Regions from separate parts of the Pseudoalteromonas sp. S4492 genome, predicted to be linked through region 1. Evidence: predicted binding sites of a transcription regulator. Region 1 holds the regulator's gene; each other region holds the start of a gene.

Region 1 (6,401 bases):
TTAAGAAACTACTCCTGATCCCAAGCTTATTGATCGCGTTTTCAGGCGCGGCTGCTGAGCAAACTGGCGCACAAATTAGCATTAGCTCAGACCGCCAAGTTGGTAAACTAAAAGATGGCGTTGGCATATTCGAAGGTAACGTAGAGATCGTGCATGGTAATCGTCGTATTACAGCTGAGCGTCTTGAAGCACACGGTGGAGACACCGAAGGCACTGTCGAATTAATTATCGCGACAGGTAATCCTGCTTATTTCGAAGAAAAGCAAGCTGATGGCACCGTAATGAGCGCCAGTGCACAAGAAGTACGTTACGATGTTGCGAAACGCTTCTTAACACTCAATGGCGAAGCTGAAGTCACTCAATCGGGTCAAAAAGTAACGGCCAAAAGCATTACCTACGATATGGCTCAACAGCTGATCAGCGCAGAAAAAGACGAAAACTCAACAGATCGCGTACACACGATCCTCGTTCCAGTTGAAAACAAAAAAGATAACAAAGGCCAACCATGAGCACATTAAAAGCAGAGCTTTTAGCTAAGAGCTACAAAGGCCGCCAAGTGGTTAAAAATGTAGGCCTTGAAGTTGAAGCTGGCAGCATTGTTGGTTTACTTGGTCCAAATGGCGCAGGTAAAACGACAACCTTCTATATGATTGTAGGCTTAGTACCTAGCGACAAAGGTAAAATCAGCATTGATGATAACGACATTACGCTTTTACCAATGCATAGCCGCGCACGTTTAGGTATTGGTTATCTGCCGCAAGAGTCGTCAATTTTTAGAAAGTTGACGGTTTATCAAAACTTGATGGCAATTTTAGAAACCCGTAAAGATCTAAATAAAACCACCCGCGAAGAAACGCTAAACAGCTTACTCGACGAATTTAGCATTCAACATATCCGTGACAGCCAAGGTATGGCGCTGTCAGGTGGCGAACGTCGCCGCGTTGAAATTGCTCGCGCATTAGCCGCAAATCCTAAATTTATCCTTTTAGATGAGCCTTTTGCTGGTGTTGATCCAATTTCAGTGTTAGATATAAAGAAAATTATTGAGCACCTAAAAAACCGCGGTATTGGGGTACTCATTACTGACCATAATGTTAGAGAAACCCTTGATGTTTGTGAAAAAGCCTACATTGTTTCTCATGGGGAGCTAATTGCATCAGGCACACCTGAGCACGTATTAGCTGACCAAACTGTACGTGATGTATATCTAGGCGAGCAATTCAGGCTGTAACCATTACGCCACCGACTAGAGCATCTGCTAGACTTATAACAATGACAATAAATCGATAATTTTTTAACTGTCACAGCACAGTCATCGATAACTTAAAAAGGATTGTTAGGGATACATGAGGCAATCATTACAGCTGCGCATGGGCCAGCAACTTACAATGACTCCACAACTGCAACAAGCGATTCGTTTGTTGCAGCTCAGTACATTGGATCTCCAGCAAGAAATTCAAGAAGCGCTTGATAGTAATCCCCTACTTGAAGTGGAAGAGGCTGATTACAACGAAGAAAGTATCGGTAAGAATGAGCAAAAAGCTGAATCTGACGATATGCAACTAAGCGCGTCTGCAGAAGAAGCACCTAGCGAATACGAGCAAGAAAGCAGTGACGCCCTCAATAAAGACACCGTAAGTGATGACTTAGCAATGGACGTCACGTGGGACGAGTACATGAGTGCTGCCCCATCAACATCATCAGGACCTATGCCTGAAGATGAGTCTATTTACCAAGGCGCATCAACTGAAACCCTACAAGAATACCTAATGTGGCAATTACAGCTCACGCCATTTAGCCCAACTGACGAAGCGATTGCCGTAGCCATAGTAGAAGCCATAGACGACTCAGGTATTTTAACGATCAGCTGTGAAGATATTGTCGAAAGCTTTAATCAAAATAACGATGAAGAAGAAATCGAACTTGATGAAGTTGAAGCGGTCTTAAAAAGAATACAATTATTCGATCCTGTTGGTATTGGCGCGCGCAGTTTACAAGAATGCCTGTGTATTCAGCTTCGTCAATTTGACGCTAGCACACCATATTTAGCTGAAACTAAAATGGTTTTATCTGAGCATATCGAATTATTAGCGAGTCGCGACTATCGCACTTTGATGAAAAAGACTAAGCTTAAAGAAAATGAGCTTAAAGAAGTGATGACGCTTATTCACAGCTTAAATCCTAAGCCTGCGGATAGCATAGTACGCGAAGAGTCTGAGTACGTTATACCTGATGTATCAGTGAAAAAAGTAAAAGGTCGCTGGGTGGTTGAGTTAAACCCAGATTGTATGCCAAAGATTAGAGTAAACAGCCAATATGCGGCTATGTCTCGCTCAGTAAAATCGAGTAGCGACAGCCAATTTATTCGCTCTCACTTACAAGAAGCAAAGTGGTTTATTAAGAGCTTAGAAAGCCGTAACGATACGTTATTAAAAGTAACCAACTGTATCGTTCAACAACAACAAGCTTTCTTTGAGCACGGCCCTGAAGCGATGAAGCCGATGGTGCTAAATGATGTTGCTGAAATGGTCGAAATGCATGAATCGACAATTTCACGTGTAACAACGCAAAAATATATGCATACCCCGAGGGGTATTTTTGAGTTGAAATATTTCTTCTCAAGCCATGTCAGCACCGAAAATGGTGGTGAGTGTTCTTCTACGGCAATACGCGCTTTAATCAAGAAGTTAGTGGCCGCAGAAAACTCAGCTAAACCATTGAGTGATAGTAAAATTGCAGATATATTGGCTGAGCAAGGAATTAAAGTAGCTAGACGTACAATTGCAAAATATCGTGAGTCTCTAGCAATACCTCCGTCTAATCAGCGCAAGAGTTTGATTTAGACGTTTTACATAGAAGGAAAAATGCTTATGCAACTAAATTTAACTGGTCGTCATGTAGAAATCACTGATTCATTAAGAGACTATGTAAACACCAAGTTTGCGAAACTAGAAAGGCATTTTGACCATATAAATAATGTTCATGTCATTCTAGATGTAGAAAAATTAAGCCAAAAAGCAGAAGCAACTTTACATGTAAACGGAGGCGAATTGTTCGCTTCTACAGAACATCAAGATATGTACGCAGCCATTGACTCACTGATCGATAAGCTTGATCGCCAAGTCATTAAACACAAAGAGAAATTAGCTCGACATTAAATTATGAAACTAAGTTCACTTACTAACCAGGACTGCAGCAAAGCTGCGGTCCTTTTTAATAGCAAAAAAAGAATTCTTGAATATATCAGCGAACTGGCCCACCAGCAGCTTCCTCATTTATCGCAACAAGATATCCTAGATGCTTTGCTCAACCGAGAAAAACTAGGCAGCACCGGCATCGGTCGCGGTATTGCTATTCCCCATGGTCGAATGAGCGGTGCCGATGAACCCCATGCGTTTATCATAGTGAGTGAATCACCCATCAATTTTGATGCTATTGATAACCGCCCGGTTGATATATTTGTGGCACTCATCGTACCAGATGGTGACTGTCAGCTTCACCTAAAGACCTTATCAACAATTGCTGATAGACTTAAAGATAAAGAATTTTGTAAACAGTTACGCAGTGCTACAACCGATCAGCAACTGTTTCAGGTCATATCAGCAGAGGCATAAATGGAATTAATCATTATCAGCGGTCGCTCAGGCTCAGGTAAATCGGTCGCTTTACGAGTACTTGAAGACTTAGGCTATTATTGCGTTGATAATATTCCAGTGAATTTGCTGCCTTCACTCGTACGTAGCGTATCTGATAATTACGATAAAATAGCAGTCAGTATCGACGTACGTAACTTACCGAAAGAGCAGCAAGAATTTAATGATATTCTTGAATACCTACCAGGGTTTGCAAACCCAACGCTATTTTACTTAGATAGTGATGATCAAACCCTGATAAAGCGCTTTTCAGAAACACGCCGCTTACATCCATTATCGATTGATTCTTTGCCACTCGATCTTGCTATTAAACAAGAAAAAATATTGCTCGATGTGCTGATCACCCGCGCTGATTTTATGATTGACACCACCGATTTGAGTGTTCATCAGTTAGCTGAATCAATTCGCGAAAAGATCTTAGGTAAAAAAGATAAAAAGCTGATTATTACTTTTATGTCGTTTGGCTTTAAGCACGGTATACCAAAAGAAGCTGACTACGTATTTGATGCACGCTTTTTACCTAATCCACACTGGGAGCCAGATTTAAAGCCGCTAACAGGCCTTGATCAACCAGTAAAAGATTATCTTGCGAGCCACAGCATAGTGCAAAAGTTCACATGGCAAATACAGACCTTTGTGCAAACATGGTTGCCACATTTAGAGCGCAATAACCGCAGTTACCTAACTATTGCAATTGGTTGTACCGGTGGCCAACACCGCTCTGTTTATTTAGCGCAAACAATTGGTGAAAGCTTTGCGAAAAGCCATGCCAATGTAAAAATTCGTCACCGTGAACAAGACATTTAATTAGGCACCTAGAATGCACGCTGAAGATACTTTTTTAATTCAAAATAAACTTGGTTTACATGCTCGTGCTGCCACTGTTTTGGCGCAATTAGCGCTGCAATTTGATGCCAAAATTACCCTTTATCAAGACGATAAAGAAGCCGAAGGCGACAGCGTGTTAGCGTTAATGCTACTTGAAAGCAGCCAAGGTAAAGAAGTTCGCGTTGTATGCGAAGGCCCGGATGCTGATGCCGCATTAACGGCAATTGGCGAATTAATTGCGCAACGCTTTCACGAGCAAGAATAGCATTTGCTAAGCCTTCGGGGTTTACGGTAAACTTAATTCGGATATTTAAAATTCCCTTTAAATATCCTACTTTTATATCGCTCGCTTCTCTAAATTACAAAACTCTTAATAAATTTATCGCAGTGCGACGATATCTCTGCAAATACACCACAAAGCAACTATGCTGTATTTGCTTAGCCTATTTAAACTTTTTTCAGTTGTAAGGACGCCAATGCCAGAAGCCTTTGAACAAGATTACCCACTACAACAACTCAAACAAGTGACCAAGTCACTCAATAGTGGTCAATTTGTTCAAGTGCGCGGTATGTTAGCTAAAACGGCGCCTTGTGATACAGCCCTTTTACTTGAATCTTCTCCTCATAAAATTCGTCGTATGCTTTGGCAACTGGTTGACCCAGATGTCCGCGGTGATGTTCTAGAAGAACTGTCTGAAGATGTACGTCTTGGCATTATTGCCCAGATGGAGCCTGAGCACATCGCTGCAGCCACAGAAGACATGGACGACGATGACTTAGGTGAAGTCCTACGTAGTCTTCCTGATACCGTATATCAAGACGTTGTCAGTGCCATGGACTCGCAAGATAGAGAGAGAGCAACGCAAGCACTTTCTTATCAAGAGCGCTCAGCCGGTGCCTTGATGAACAGCGATACGGTAACCATTCGTCCAGATGTTACCCTCGATGTAGTATTACGCTATTTACGCTTAAGGGGCGAATTACCAGAGGGCACTGATGATCTGTACGTGGTAGATAAGCATAATTGCTTTTTAGGGGCGCTCTCGTTAACCACCCTACTCACTAATTCATCCGATAAAGTTGTCAGAGACTTAATGGATGAAGATTGTGAGTCAATTCCAATTTCGATGGATGAAAGTGATGTCGCGCAACTGTTCGAACGACACAACTGGATTTCAGCCCCTGTTGTTGATGATAACGCCCACTTGCTTGGTCGTATTACCATCGATGATATCGTTGACGTAATCCGTGAAGATGCAGAGCACAGTATGCTAAGCCTCGCGGGTCTAGACGATGAAGAAGATACCTTTGCGCCAGTACTAAAGAGTTCGCAGCGTCGCTCTATTTGGCTTGGGGTTAACTTATTAACCGCATTGCTAGCAGCCATTGTGGCAAGCTTTTTTGAAAACACCTTAGCAATTTTACCTATTTTGGCGGTGCTAAACGGTATCGTCCCTTCAATGGGAGGTGTTGCGGGCAGCCAAACCCTGACACTGGTTATTCGTGGTATAGCCGTAGGTCATATCAACCAAACTAACCAACGCTTCTTACTACTTAAAGAGTTAGCAATTGGTGCGCTTAATGGTGTTATTTGGTCAGTCTTAATTGCTGGCGTGGTTGCTCTATGGCAATGGGACTTTAAGCTCGGTGCGGTCTTAGCGTTTGCAATGTTTATGAACCTTGTCGCAGCCGGTATTGCAGGTGCGAGTATTCCGCTAATCCTCAAAAAAATGAAAATAGACCCAGCCCTTGCCGGGAGTGTAGTGCTGACAACCGTCACTGATATTGTTGGTATCTTTGCCTTTTTAGGCACCGCAACTTGGTTATTGATCTAATACCAATTCGCAATACTACTTAATTAAGCGAATTGGTATAAATAAAAACGGCCCTTAAAGGGCCGTATTTGTTTCTATTTACTTT
Region 2 (6,401 bases), on a different contig from region 1:
CAACCAGACCGCCCAGCGGGCCGCGGTAAAAAGCTAAAAGCCAGTGAAGTTAAAGAACTTGCACTTGCTCATGACTTACCAGTTTATCAACCGCAATCACTAAAATCAGATGACGCACTTGCAGAGCTTACCAGCTTGAACGCCGATATTATGATTGTGGTGGCGTACGGCTTACTGTTACCAAAAGCAATTTTAGATGCACCGCGCTTAGGCTGCTTAAACGTGCATGGCTCAATTTTACCGCGCTGGCGTGGTGCTGCACCGATCCAACGTGCTATTTGGGCTGGTGACAATGAGACCGGTGTAACAATAATGCAAATGGATGAAGGTTTAGATACCGGCGATATGCTGCATATCAGCCGTTGCCCGATTGATAGCACAGAAACCAGTAGCTCTTTATACGATAAGCTAGCTGCATTGGGTCCTGATGCACTGATCAATACTATCAATCGTCTTGCTGCAGGTGAAATCACCCCAGAAAAGCAAGATGATGCACTGGCAAATTACGCTAAAAAGCTATCAAAAGACGAAGCAAACATTGATTGGTCAATGGATGCTGCGCAAATTGAGCGTAATATCCGCGCTTTTAATCCATGGCCTGTTTGCTTTACTGAAATGGCAGGACAAACGGTAAAAATTTGGCAAGCAGAGGTTGTATCGCAAACTGCACAAGCCGGTAAAATCATTGCTGCTGATAAGCAAGGTATTACCGTTGGCTGTGGGCAAGATGCACTTAAAATCACCCTTCTTCAACCACAAGGTAAAAAACCAATGGCAGTGAGTGACTTTTTAAATGGTCGCAGTGATTGGGTTGAACCTGGCTCAGTATTAGGTCAAAGCAATGAGTAATGTAAGAGCACTTGCTGCTGAAACCCTTTACAACGTGGTCGATAAAGGCGCGTCGTTGAATCAAGAGCTGCCTTTTGCAAGCCAAGGATTATCGCCGAAAGATAAAGCCTTACTACAACAAATTTGCTACGGTGTGCTGCGCTATTTACCTAGCCTAGAAAATTATTGCCAGCAACTTTTAGATCAACCACTAAAAGGCAAACGCCGTATTTTCCAGTTTTTATTGTATGTGGGTATTTACCAACTTCAGCATATGCGTGTACCGCCTCATGCAGCAATCAGCGAAACAGTTAATGCGCTTCAGCAAATGCGTGCACTGGGTTTAAAAGGCCTGATCAACGCGATTTTACGCAGTTTCCAACGTGAACAAGCTGAGCTTGAAGAAAAAGCAAAGCAAATTCCTGTTTGCAAATTTAACCACCCAGGTTGGTTTATCAAACAAATTACTGCAGCTTATCCTGGTAACTGGCAAGAAATTCTTGAAGCGAATCAGCTACAAGCACCTATGTGGTTACGTGTAAACCAAGCGCAATACAGCACCCAAGAATACAGCGAAATGCTTAAAGCAAATGATATTGAGCATACCCTTAATGCTGATTTTCCTGATGGTATTAAACTAGCTAAACCGTGTGATGTATACGCATTACCAGAATTTGATACCGGTGCCTGCTCAGTTCAAGATGCAGCGGCACAATTAGCAGCACGCTTTTTAGATCCTCAAAATGATGATGTCATTTTAGATGCGTGTGCAGCGCCAGGTGGTAAAACGTGCCATATCCTAGAGCTTGCCGATGCCGACGTATTAGCACTTGATAGCGACAGCGAGCGCCTAGAACGTGTTAAACAAAACTTAGTGCGTATTGGTTTAGCTGCCGATTTACAATGTGCCGATGCTTCACAACCTCATATCTGGTGGGATGAGCAGCAATTCGACCGTATCTTGCTTGATGTGCCTTGTTCAGCTACTGGCGTGATCCGTCGTCACCCTGACATTAAATGGTTACGTCGTGCATCTGATATTGAAGATCTGGCTAATTTACAAGGCGATATCCTAAATAGCATCTGGCCTCTACTTAAGCCAGGTGGTACGTTAGTTTATGCGACCTGCTCTGTATTACCGCAAGAGAACCAGCAACAAGTTGCCAAGTTTCTTGCCAATAATCCAAGTGCTGAACACATACCTTTGCATGAAAACGACACCCCTACGTTACCTGGTCTGCAATTACTACCTGGTGAAAGTGACGGTTTCTATTATGCAAAGCTAGTTAAAAAACACTAATAAGAACAAGCTATGAAAATAATCATACTCGGTGCCGGACAAGTTGGTGGCACACTGGCAGAAAACCTCGTAGGTGAGCAAAATGAGATCACCGTTGTCGATATCGACGGTAACCGTTTGCGAGAGCTACAAGATAAGTACGACTTACAAGGTGTTACTGGCCACAGTGCGCATCCAGATGTATTGCGTCGCGCAGGCGCAGAAGACGCCGATATGATTATTGCCGTAACCAGTTCAGATGAAGTGAACATGGTTGCTTGCCAAGTAGCTTATAGTATTTTTAACACGCCAACTAAAATTGCCCGTATTCGCTCAGAACAATACTTAAAGTACCGTGAAAAGTTATTTCATAACGATGACTTACCTGTTGACCACTACATAGCTCCAGAAGCGCTGGTAACTAAGTATATTCGTCGCTTAATCGACTATCCGGGTGCTTTACAGGTATTACAATTTGCCGATGGTATGTTATCGCTGGTTGCGGTGAAAGCCTATTACGGTGGTTTGCTGGTGGGTTATGCGCTTTCAGCCTTGAAAGAGCACATCCCGAATGTCGAAACCCGGGTAGCGGCTATTTATCGTCAAGGTAAAGCGATTAAACCGCTTGGCACAACCGTTATCGAAGCGGACGATGAAGTGTTCTTTATCGCTGCAACAAAGCATATTCGAGCAGTCATGAATGAGCTGCAAAAGCTCGAACGTTCATACAAAAAGATCATGATTGCGGGTGGTGGTAATATCGGTGCAGGCCTTGCGCGTTCACTTGAGAAAAACCACAGCGTTAAGCTGCTTGAGCGCAATAAAGAGCGCGCAGCACAGCTCTCTGAAATGCTTGATAACACGGTTGTGTTTTGTGGCGATGCCTCAGATCAAGAGCTGTTATCTGAAGAACATATTGAACAAGTGGATGTATTCATCGCAGTGACTAACGACGATGAAGCAAACATTATGTCTGCGATGCTGGCAAAGCGTATGGGCGCACAAAAAACCATGGTGCTTATTCAGCGTGGCGCTTATGTTGACCTAGTACAAGGCGGTGAAATTGATATTGCTATTTCACCTCAGCAAGCCACTATCTCGGCGCTGCTAACACACGTACGTCGTGGTGACATTGTTAACGTTTATTCATTACGTAAGGGCGCAGCAGAAGCCATTGAGGCTGTCGCTCACGGTGATGAGCATACTTCTAAAGTTGTTGGCCGAGCTATTGCTGATATTAAGCTACCAGCTGGAACAACCATTGGTGCAATTGTGCGTAACGATGATGTACTGATTGCCCATGACGATACCATTATTCAGTCGGGTGACCATGTCATCATGTTCTTGATTGATAAAAAGCATATTACGGTTGTAGAAAAACTATTCCAAGTAAGTGCTATCTTCTTGTAAACGAAAAAAGCAGCCATGACAGCTGCTTTACGACTCTTGAAGTGAAAGTACCTAACTTTTCTAAAAGATTCTATTGAATTTGAGCGAATTCTTCTTTTGAAAGTTCGCCATTACCATCGCTATCTAGCTCTGGAAATAACTTTTCAAGCTGCATATTTGCAGACGCTTCTTCTTTACTGATCACACCATCACCGTCGGTATCGAACGTTGCAAAGCTTACGCCTTGTGCAAAGGATGCTGATGATGTTGCTAGTGCTAAAATTGCAATTGTTGTGCTTAACTGTTTCATAATAACTACCTCAAAATTTGAAAAGAGTGAAATCCGTTTCTGAGATCCCTGTTTAGTGGAAATTGGTATAACTACGTACTAACTCAGTTATTCGGCTTCAGAAAACTCTGCTTCAGTAAGGACGCCGTCACCATTCACGTCTAATGTTTTAAACTGCGACATAATTTTTGCGTCAACGGCTGCTTCACTTTTGCTAACCACGCCGTTACCGTCTACGTCTAAGGTGTCAAAATCAGTTGCGGCAAAAGCTGCTGAAGAAGATGCAAGTGCGATTAAAGCTAATGTTTTATTTACTGTTTTCATAATCATATTCCTTCAATTTTAAGAGTGTTAGCTGATCACACTTCCAATGTTGTCCTTTGTCATGGATTCCCTTATCCATTTAGGCTGTCTTTGGCAGCTCAGAACTAATCAGCTAAATAAACTGGTTTTGCTTAATCACATTAAGCTTTTGAAAATTCTTGTTTCGATAACTCACCGTTACCGTCAGTGTCTAATTCACTGAATTTGCTCATAAGCTCTGCATCTACCGATGCTTCGCTTTGGCTGATAACACCATTGCCATCAACATCTAAGGTATCGAAATCACTCATCGCAAATGCTGCTGATGAAGATACTAGGGCCATAAGTGCTAGTGTTTTATTTACTGTGTTCATAATGTCATTCCTTCAAAGTGTGTTGTCTTGAGTTAGAAGTCCTTTTCAGTGTGTCCTTACAATGAAATTAAGCTTTTGAGTACTCTTGTTTAGACAGCTCACCGTTGCCGTCTGTATCAAGCTCTTTGAATTGGCTCATTAACGTTTCGCTTACTGATGCTTCGCTTTTGCTGATTGCGCCATCGCCATTAACATCCAATGTGTCAAAGTCAGCGGCAAACGCTGCAGATGAAGTTGCAAGAGCTACAAGTGCTAAAGTTTTGTGTAACGTTTTCATAATCACTATTCCTTCAATGTTGTCTCAACTGTGATAAAGGATATGTTCCTGAATCAGTTTTTCTCTGTGTTCGCTAAGACTATTTCAACTTCGATGCCAAAGTTAAAAATAACAACAAAATCACATAGTTGAGTTGAAGAATCGATATTTTCAGGAAAATAGCCCGATTTATTTGTTGCTGTTTTGCAACAAGCTCAATGGTTGGTTTTACGCTTCTTTTAAAATCAATGACTTATGAAGTATAAAATGGAGACAATAGTGATTTATTTGGATTAAAAAACAGAGAAATTAGGAATTTGAAAATAAACTCTATCTGAACAACAAAACTTAAAGAAAAAAATCGAAATTAATTTAACAAATAAGATATTGATTTAATTGGTTATTTTGGTTTTCTTATAAATTAATTTTGATATCTATAGGTTTAAATCGAGGAAAATAGCCATTTTGTTGCAAAATGGCGAATTGGCATTAGCTATCCAATACTGAAAGGTCAATTAGGTGCTCTTTCATAAACGCTTTCATTTCATCTTCACTGGTATCAAGCTGCACACCGAGCATAAAACCACCCGCTCTTTTGCGTACGCTGCATACTGTGCCATTAAACTCTCGTTTGCTCAGTGTGATTTGGCCACTTTGCCCTTTCAAAGCGCTTAAATCCTCATTGCTATTAATATCAAACTGAACCCCTGTGAGTGAAATATCTTTAATTAGCCCAGCCAGTTTTTGCTCTGCAATCACTAAATTTGCCGGGAATAACGTAGGAATACGCGCTTCACTACGCAAACTAAACAGCTGTACTTGCTGAGGAAAGTCGAGAAATATTAAGCGATGCGGATGCGATGCCAAGGCGTTTATTTGCTGACGAAAAGCAATCACTTGCCCACCGCCCGCTTCAAGTACAGCCCGTATAACAACCATCACCCCATCTTTGATGAAATCACTGCCATTCGCTAAACGCTTTGTGGATGGATAATTGATTATGATGTACTGATCATTCATCAATCCTATGAATTCTGTTTTTACGCGTTTACTGTCGGTTGGTGTGGTAATTTCAACATCCACCAAGCTACCTGCAGGGATACAGGTGAGCTTCTCAAGATTACGTTGTTTTTGAGTTTTTGGCACAGTAATGCCTCCACTTCTAGATAATCACCTTGCTATGGTTAGCCTCGCCAGAAGGTTGGCGTAAACAACACTAATAAGGTGAATATTTCTAAACGACCAAATACCATCGCAATAGTAAGTAGCCATTTTGCCGTATCAGAAATCGCCCCGTAATGAGCAGCGACTTCACCTAAACCTGGACCTAAATTATTTAAACATGCTGCCGTTGCCGAGAATGCACTGATGTTATCCATACCGGTGCCCATCAGCGCCAACATGATAATGACAAACACCAAAGCATACGCCGAGAAGAAGCCCCAAACGGCTTCTACAACTTTATCTGGGAGTGCTTTTCGGCCTAATTTAATTGAGTAAATAGCCCTCGGGTGCACAAGACGATTAAGCTCACGAATACCTTGCAAGTAAAGTAAGAACACCCGTACAACCTTCATACCACCACCGGTAGAGCCGGCACAGCCGCCAATAAAGCTTGAAAAAATAAGTAAAATAGGTAGGAACAGTGGCCATGCTGAGAAGTTGTCAGTCGCAAAGCCCGCA
Region 3 (6,401 bases), on a different contig from region 1:
AACCGTCTAATTGAACTCGCTAAACAAATCGATTCTCGACCTAGTGCTCGTGAGCTTGATGTGTTGCTAACCACCGGTGAGCAAGTGTCAGTCTCTTTACTCGCAATGGCTATTATTAAACGTGGTCACTCAGCGGTAAGCTTACTTGCTGATCAGGTCAACATTCGCACCGATAATATGTTTGGCAAAGCACGTATTGAAGAGATTGCTGCGACTCGCCTTAAGCATGAACTTGAGCATAACCGGATTGCTATTATAGCGGGCTTTCAGGGCCGCGATATTGAAGGCAATATCACTACGCTTGGTCGCGGTGGTACAGATACTTCTGCGGTTGAGATTGCAGGTGCTATCAATGCGGATGAATGTCAGATTTACACCGATGTTGATGGGGTATACACGACCGACCCGCGTATTGAACCAAATGCGCGACGTATGAGCCATGTCACTTTCGAAGAAATGCTCGAAATGGCCAGTCTTGGGGCTAAGGTTCTGCATATTCGTAGTGTTGAAGCCGCAGGAAAATATAATATACCGCTCAGAGTGTTATCGAGTTTTAACCCGGATCAAGGGACCTTGATCAGTTTTGAGGAGCCGGATGTGCAAGCAAACATTGTGTCGGGTATCGCCTTTAATCGTGACGAAAGTTTGATTTACGTCAATGGCGTGCACCAAGGAACGGAAAACCTTGCAAAAATTTTGAAACTTTTTGCAGAATTCGGCATCGAAATAGATATGATTAATCAAGTTAATCATAACTTTGAAAAAATAGACTATGCTTTTACTGTGCACACGAATGATTTTGAGCAAGCGCTTGAAATTTTGACCAGTAACCAAGATGGTATCAGCGCAGAATCTATTAAAGGGATAAGCAATGTTGCCAAGGTGTCTGCAGTAGGTGTAGGGATGAAATCTCACTCTGGTGTGGCAAGTTTATTTTTTAATGCCCTTGCCGATGAAAACATCAAAGTGATGCTTGTATCGACATCAGAAATAAAGATATCAGTTTTAATTGACGAAAAGTATTTAGAACTGGCTGTACGTGCGCTACACAAAGTTTTTTTAACTGAAAATGAATAAGATCTAGAGTTTTTACTTACTTTTAAGTCTAGATTTCATTAGAATGTTTTTGACGCGGAATCTTTTAATTTTTTGGAACATGGGAGCAATAGAATGCTAATACTAACTCGTAGAGTAGGTGAAACCCTTATGATCGGTGACGAAGTAACAGTTACTGTTCTTGGTGTTAAAGGAAATCAAGTTCGCATTGGTGTAAATGCACCGAAAGATGTATCAGTACATCGTGAAGAAATCTACATGCGAATCCAAGCAGAGAAATCTAACCCAAATCCGGGCAACGTTTAATCAGCGACAGATATTTTTAAGAGCCACTCACTGAGTGGCTCTTTTATTTAGTTCAGCTGTAATTTCATCATTTAGCGCTTGTTTAGAAATATATTGCATACCGCGCTGCGCTTTTAAAATAAAACCTCGCTCAGTTTCAATAATCTCACTAATCTGTTGCCAGCTTAATTGGTAACTTTTATGCGGGTTTTCGGCCTTCACCCCTTCATCATCAAACACGATAGTCACTTCGCTACCTGATGCTCGACTCATCATTTGTCTTGCGACCCACCATGGCCGCTTGTAATAAAACGATAAGCACTCAACGACAGCAAGCATAATCATAAAGCTGCCCAGATAATGATTCTCTAATTGATAAAAAGCTAATAAGCCTAAGGTTATTAACAATACCAACAGCGGGTATTTAGGCTTAGCTTGTGATGAATAAGGTAGAGACTCATCAAAGCATTCGTAATAATACGGTTTATCTAATGTGTAAGTTGTACTTAATGTCATTCGGGGACTCACTTAATCGACTGGCAGCAGTTTAACATTGATAGAAAAAAACTGCCGCAGTTGGTTTTCATTTAGTTGTCATTATGAGAGCTTAAGGTATCTGTATTTTTTAGGTGTAAGTTGTATGTTTGTTAGTTCAATGTCATTAGCACTAGCAATGACCACAAATACTTTTTTAGTTATGGGCGATATGCCATACACCCCGATTGATGAAATTAATCTCGCCAAAGATGGAAAAATTACTAAAGCAATCGCAGCAACACCCCATGGCTTTTTAATGCACCTTGGTGATATGAAATCGGGAGCACTTGCTTGCACCAATAAGCTTTTGCAAACCAATAAAGCGTTATTAACATCGCTGACTACAGAGCCTTTTATTTACACCCCAGGTGATAATGAATGGACCGATTGCGATCGAGAAAAGCTATCGGTGCGTTTTGATGAGCTTGAACGGCTAAGCTTTGTTAAAGGCTTGATGTTCGACGATGCTTATACAAAAAATGCACAGCAACTACAGGGTTATGCCACACAGGCTGAAATGCTAGAAAATGCTCGTTGGCAGTTTGATGACATTGAATTTCGTACTTTGCATATACCGGGCACTTTTAACGGCCGCTCGCAAATTTTAAAAAGTGACAAAAACGCAGCACTTGATGCCGCTGACAAACGTGATAAGTACAACTTAACTTGGTTAAAGCAAGCACTTGTTCATCAGGATGCTAAGGCCTATGTGTTTGGCTTTCAAGCTGACATTTACCATCCAACCAGTAAACCCGCTTGCAGCGAATCACAGCGCAGCGATTGTGATGCCTTTAAAGTGTACCGTGATGCTATCAGCGACTTCGCAAAGCACACCACAAAGCCTGTGCTCGTGATGCATGGCGATACCGGCCCATATTGTCAGCAGCAGCTAGCGAGTAACTTAACGCGCTTAAATGTCCCCGGTGATTTTGCCGTTAGCGATGTAGCTAAGGTGAGTTTTAATGACGGCCAGTGGCATATAGCGAGTGTAACGACAAACGAGCCCCTCACTAAGGTTTGTGAGTAATAACGTAGGTTAGAGCGGAGCGAAACCCAACAAGTTAGCGAGTTTCTAGGGAAATGAGCCATCAGCTTTCAGCCGTCAGCTATCAGATTAAAAAAGAGCCGGTAGGTTGGTTAGAGCGGAGCGAAACCCAACAAGTTAACGAGTTTCTAGGGAGAGGAGCTATTAGCTTTCAGCCGTCAGATAAAACAAATAAGTTAGCGAGTTTCAAGGGGAAAGAGTAAAGGTAGCGAGCTTGAGGTAGCAGCGGTTTAACCACGCGTAGGCGTGAAATTTATTTCGCGCGATGTTTCTTAAATCTACGTGACGTAGGGTAGAGCGGAGCGAAACCCAACAAGTTAGCGAGTTTCTAGGGGAAAGGGTAAAGTTAGCAAGCTACTTGACACAAGCAGCTTGCAGCCTAAAGTCGCTAACTCGCTAACTCGCTAACTCGCTAACTCGCTAACTCGCTAACTCGCATACACAAAAAAGCGGCACTTTGCCGCTTTTCTTAATTAAGGTGTGTTATTAGCAGTTAGTTTCTTTTGCGTTAACACCTTCTTTTACTTCTTCACATGCATCTTCAACTGCATTTTGTGTATCAGTAATTGCTTCGTCAATACGTTCGCCAGCTTCTTCAGCGGTGTTGTCTTCACAACCCATAATAAATAAACCTGAAAATAGGGCGATAGTTGCGGCTTTTAAAGTTGAATTTTTCATAATGAAATTCCTTGTAAATTTAAAATAAAGTAAGTGGTTATCTGCTTTTAACTACTTAGGGACACTGCCTCTAAGTGCTCCTGATACCAGCGAAATAACAAGTAATACTAAAAATATAAAAAAGATAATCTTAGCGATGCCTGCAGCGGCTCCTGCGATACCGCCAAAACCTAACACTGCTGCGATTAACGCGATAACTAAAAAAGTAATTGTCCAGCGTAACATAGTGGTCTCCTTGGCTATTTAAATTTTCTTAAGTTCGATGTAACTAAAGCGAGTTCTGTGCCAGAAGGTTTATTTCTTAAATTTCAGTTGCTTATGTGTTTTTGTTGTAATTGGCAGGGTTCATCATTTGGTAACTTTTACGAGTAAGCATGTAACTTATTCATAGTGATATTTTTTCATATTGAGCTGCATGAGAAAAATGAAAGAAAGCACTAAAAATGGTAAGACCAATTTAACTTTGTTTTGTGTGGTTAGCTCTAACGCCTTGTTGTGTGTGGTTTTTAGTCATTTTGTTGCTATTAATTAATAGTTCAGCATATAACGCTTGGCTATATTGACTATTTATATCATCTATAACGGGGCTTTAAATGCGTGAATAGTGGGGTGTTAATTATATGTGTGTCATGTTATTTTAAATTTAATTGGTTTTACCAATTTACAATAGTGCTATGCAAATTGATTTTCTTTGTTATCATTGGTGCATAATTATTTAACAAAAATGACTTTTTATTATAAGTAAGCGAGGGGAGTCGTATGGATATAGGTGGATTACTCACCACTGCGGCCAGTTTGATGGTGACAGGCATGGTTGGCGTGTTTGTTTTTCTGAGCATTTTGATTTCTGCGGTGATCTTAATGTCGAAAGTCGTGGGTCGATTCGACGATCCTGCAACTGCAGAACCTACGCGAACAGCAAAAATTCAACCTCAACAGGGTGTGCCACAGGCACATATTGCAGCTATCAGCGCTGCAATTGCTCAATTTCGAAATAAACAAAAATAACGGGGCAGCTCAAACATGGCTAAATTAAAACTAACCGAATTAGTATTGCGTGACGCACACCAGTCTCTTTTGGCAACGCGTATGCGCTTAGACGACATGTTACCCATGGCAGAAAAACTCGATAATGCGGGTTATTGGTCTATTGAATCATGGGGTGGTGCAACGTTTGACTCGTGTATCCGTTATTTAGGTGAAGATCCTTGGCAACGTATTCGCGAGCTAAAAGCTGCAATGCCAAACACTAAGCAGCAAATGTTACTGCGCGGGCAAAACCTTTTAGGCTACCGCCATTATGCTGATGATGTAGTCGAAAAGTTTGTTGAGCGAGCTCATAAAAACGGTGTTGATGTATTCCGTATTTTCGATGCGATGAACGATGTACGTAACCTTGAAACCGCGATTAAAGCAGCGGTAAAAGTAGGTGCACACGCTCAAGGTACAATTTCATACACAGTAAGCCCAGTGCATACACTTGATATGTGGCTGAAACTTGCTAAGCAACTAGAAGATCTTGGTTGCCATTCAATTTGTATCAAAGATATGGCGGGTTTACTTAAGCCATACGATTGTGAGCAGTTGATCAAAGGCTTAAAAGAAACCGTGTCTATTCCTATTGCGATGCAATGCCATGCGACCACAGGTTTAAGCACTGCAACATACCAAAAAGCAATCGATGCGGGTATCGATATGCTTGATACAGCTATTTCGTCAATGAGTATGACTTATGGTCATAGCGCCACAGAAACCATAGTTTCAATTGTTGAAGGCACAGAGCGAGATACTGGTCTTGATTTAAACCAATTGGAAGAAATTGCTGCTTATTTCCGTGATGTTCGTAAAAAGTATGCCGCTTTTGAAGGTAGCCTTAAAGGCGTTGATGGTCGTATCTTATTAGCCCAAGTACCGGGCGGCATGTTAACTAACATGGAAAACCAGCTTAAAGAGCAAGGTGCAGCTGATAAGCTTGACCAAGTGTTACTTGAGATCCCACGTGTTCGTGAAGATTTAGGTTATATCCCACTTGTTACACCGACCTCACAGATTGTCGGTACTCAAGCAGTACTAAATGTACTAACTGGCGAGCGTTACAAAACCATCACAAAAGAAACAGCGGGTGTGCTGAAAGGTGAATATGGTGCAACACCAGCGCCTATGAATAAAGAGTTGCAAGAGCGAGTACTTGAGGGCGCTGAAGCAATTACGTGCCGCCCTGCTGATAAGCTAGAGCCTGAGCTTGAGAAGCTAGAAGCAGAGTTATTAAGCGAAGCTATAGAGCAAGGCTTAGAGCTTGCTGATGATGTGATTGATGATGTACTTACTTATGCATTGTTCCCACAAATTGGCCTTAAATTTATTAAAAACCGCAACAACCCAGATGCATTTGAAGCAATTCCAACGGGTGAAGTTGCTAAACCTGAAGCAACTCCTGCTGCTTCAAGCCCTGTAAAAGCAGAGCAGTACAGCGTTAAAGTTGATGGTAAAGTTTACGATGTCGTCGTAGCGCAAGGTGGTGAGCTTAAAGAAGTAACCCTAAAAGACAGTGAGTTAATTCCTCAGTCGGCGTCAGCGTCAGCGGGCGAAACACTCAATGCACCGTTGGCAGGTAATATTTTCAAAGTGAAAGTGAAACCAGGTCAAACCGTTAACGAAGGTGATGTGGTTATCATTATGGAAGCGATGAAAATGGAAACTGAAATTCGCGCCGCACACTCAGGTACAGTTGCAGAAGTATTAGTGGCAGAGGGCGACTCTGTTGCCACTGGCGATGCGCTAATCGCGCTGGCATAGGAGA

Evidence for each region. The regulator sigma-54, encoded in region 1, starts transcription at its own class of promoters, with help from an activator protein. The targets are predictions, from matches to a motif close to GTTGGCACGNNNNTNGNNT.
Region 2: the regulator sigma-54 is predicted to act here: its motif matches at 4,822-4,840, upstream of CWC28_RS15015 (EF-hand domain-containing protein).
Region 3: the regulator sigma-54 is predicted to act here: its motif matches at 3,873-3,891, upstream of CWC28_RS00135 (DUF1328 domain-containing protein).

What each region holds. Positions count from the first base shown of each region.
Region 1 is NZ_PNCP01000019.1:90,793-97,193, reverse strand. It holds gene lptA (lipopolysaccharide transport periplasmic protein LptA) at 1-509, shown strand, start outside; gene lptB (LPS export ABC transporter ATP-binding protein) at 506-1,231, shown strand; gene CWC28_RS05965 (RNA polymerase factor sigma-54) at 1,347-2,843, shown strand; gene hpf (ribosome hibernation promoting factor) at 2,871-3,158, shown strand; gene ptsN (PTS IIA-like nitrogen regulatory protein PtsN) at 3,162-3,614, shown strand; gene rapZ (RNase adapter RapZ) at 3,615-4,460, shown strand; gene CWC28_RS05945 (HPr family phosphocarrier protein) at 4,474-4,746, shown strand; gene mgtE (magnesium transporter) at 4,958-6,316, shown strand; gene CWC28_RS05935 (YgiQ family radical SAM protein) at 6,395-6,401, opposite strand, start outside.
Region 2 is NZ_PNCP01000044.1:10,181-16,581, forward strand. It holds gene fmt (methionyl-tRNA formyltransferase) at 1-849, shown strand, start outside; gene rsmB (16S rRNA (cytosine(967)-C(5))-methyltransferase RsmB) at 842-2,128, shown strand; gene trkA (Trk system potassium transporter TrkA) at 2,141-3,517, shown strand; gene CWC28_RS15000 (EF-hand domain-containing protein) at 3,588-3,806, opposite strand; gene CWC28_RS15005 (EF-hand domain-containing protein) at 3,894-4,109, opposite strand; gene CWC28_RS15010 (EF-hand domain-containing protein) at 4,250-4,462, opposite strand; gene CWC28_RS15015 (EF-hand domain-containing protein) at 4,530-4,739, opposite strand; gene CWC28_RS15020 (flagellar brake domain-containing protein) at 5,208-5,864, opposite strand; gene CWC28_RS15025 (TrkH family potassium uptake protein) at 5,903-6,401, opposite strand, start outside.
Region 3 is NZ_PNCP01000001.1:21,277-27,677, reverse strand. It holds gene CWC28_RS00160 (aspartate kinase) at 1-1,077, shown strand, start outside; gene csrA (carbon storage regulator CsrA) at 1,171-1,362, shown strand; gene CWC28_RS00150 (YcxB family protein) at 1,390-1,857, opposite strand; gene CWC28_RS00145 (hypothetical protein) at 1,982-2,905, shown strand; gene CWC28_RS00140 (hypothetical protein) at 3,410-3,601, opposite strand; gene CWC28_RS00135 (DUF1328 domain-containing protein) at 3,653-3,826, opposite strand; gene CWC28_RS00130 (OadG family protein) at 4,361-4,609, shown strand; gene oadA (sodium-extruding oxaloacetate decarboxylase subunit alpha) at 4,625-6,397, shown strand.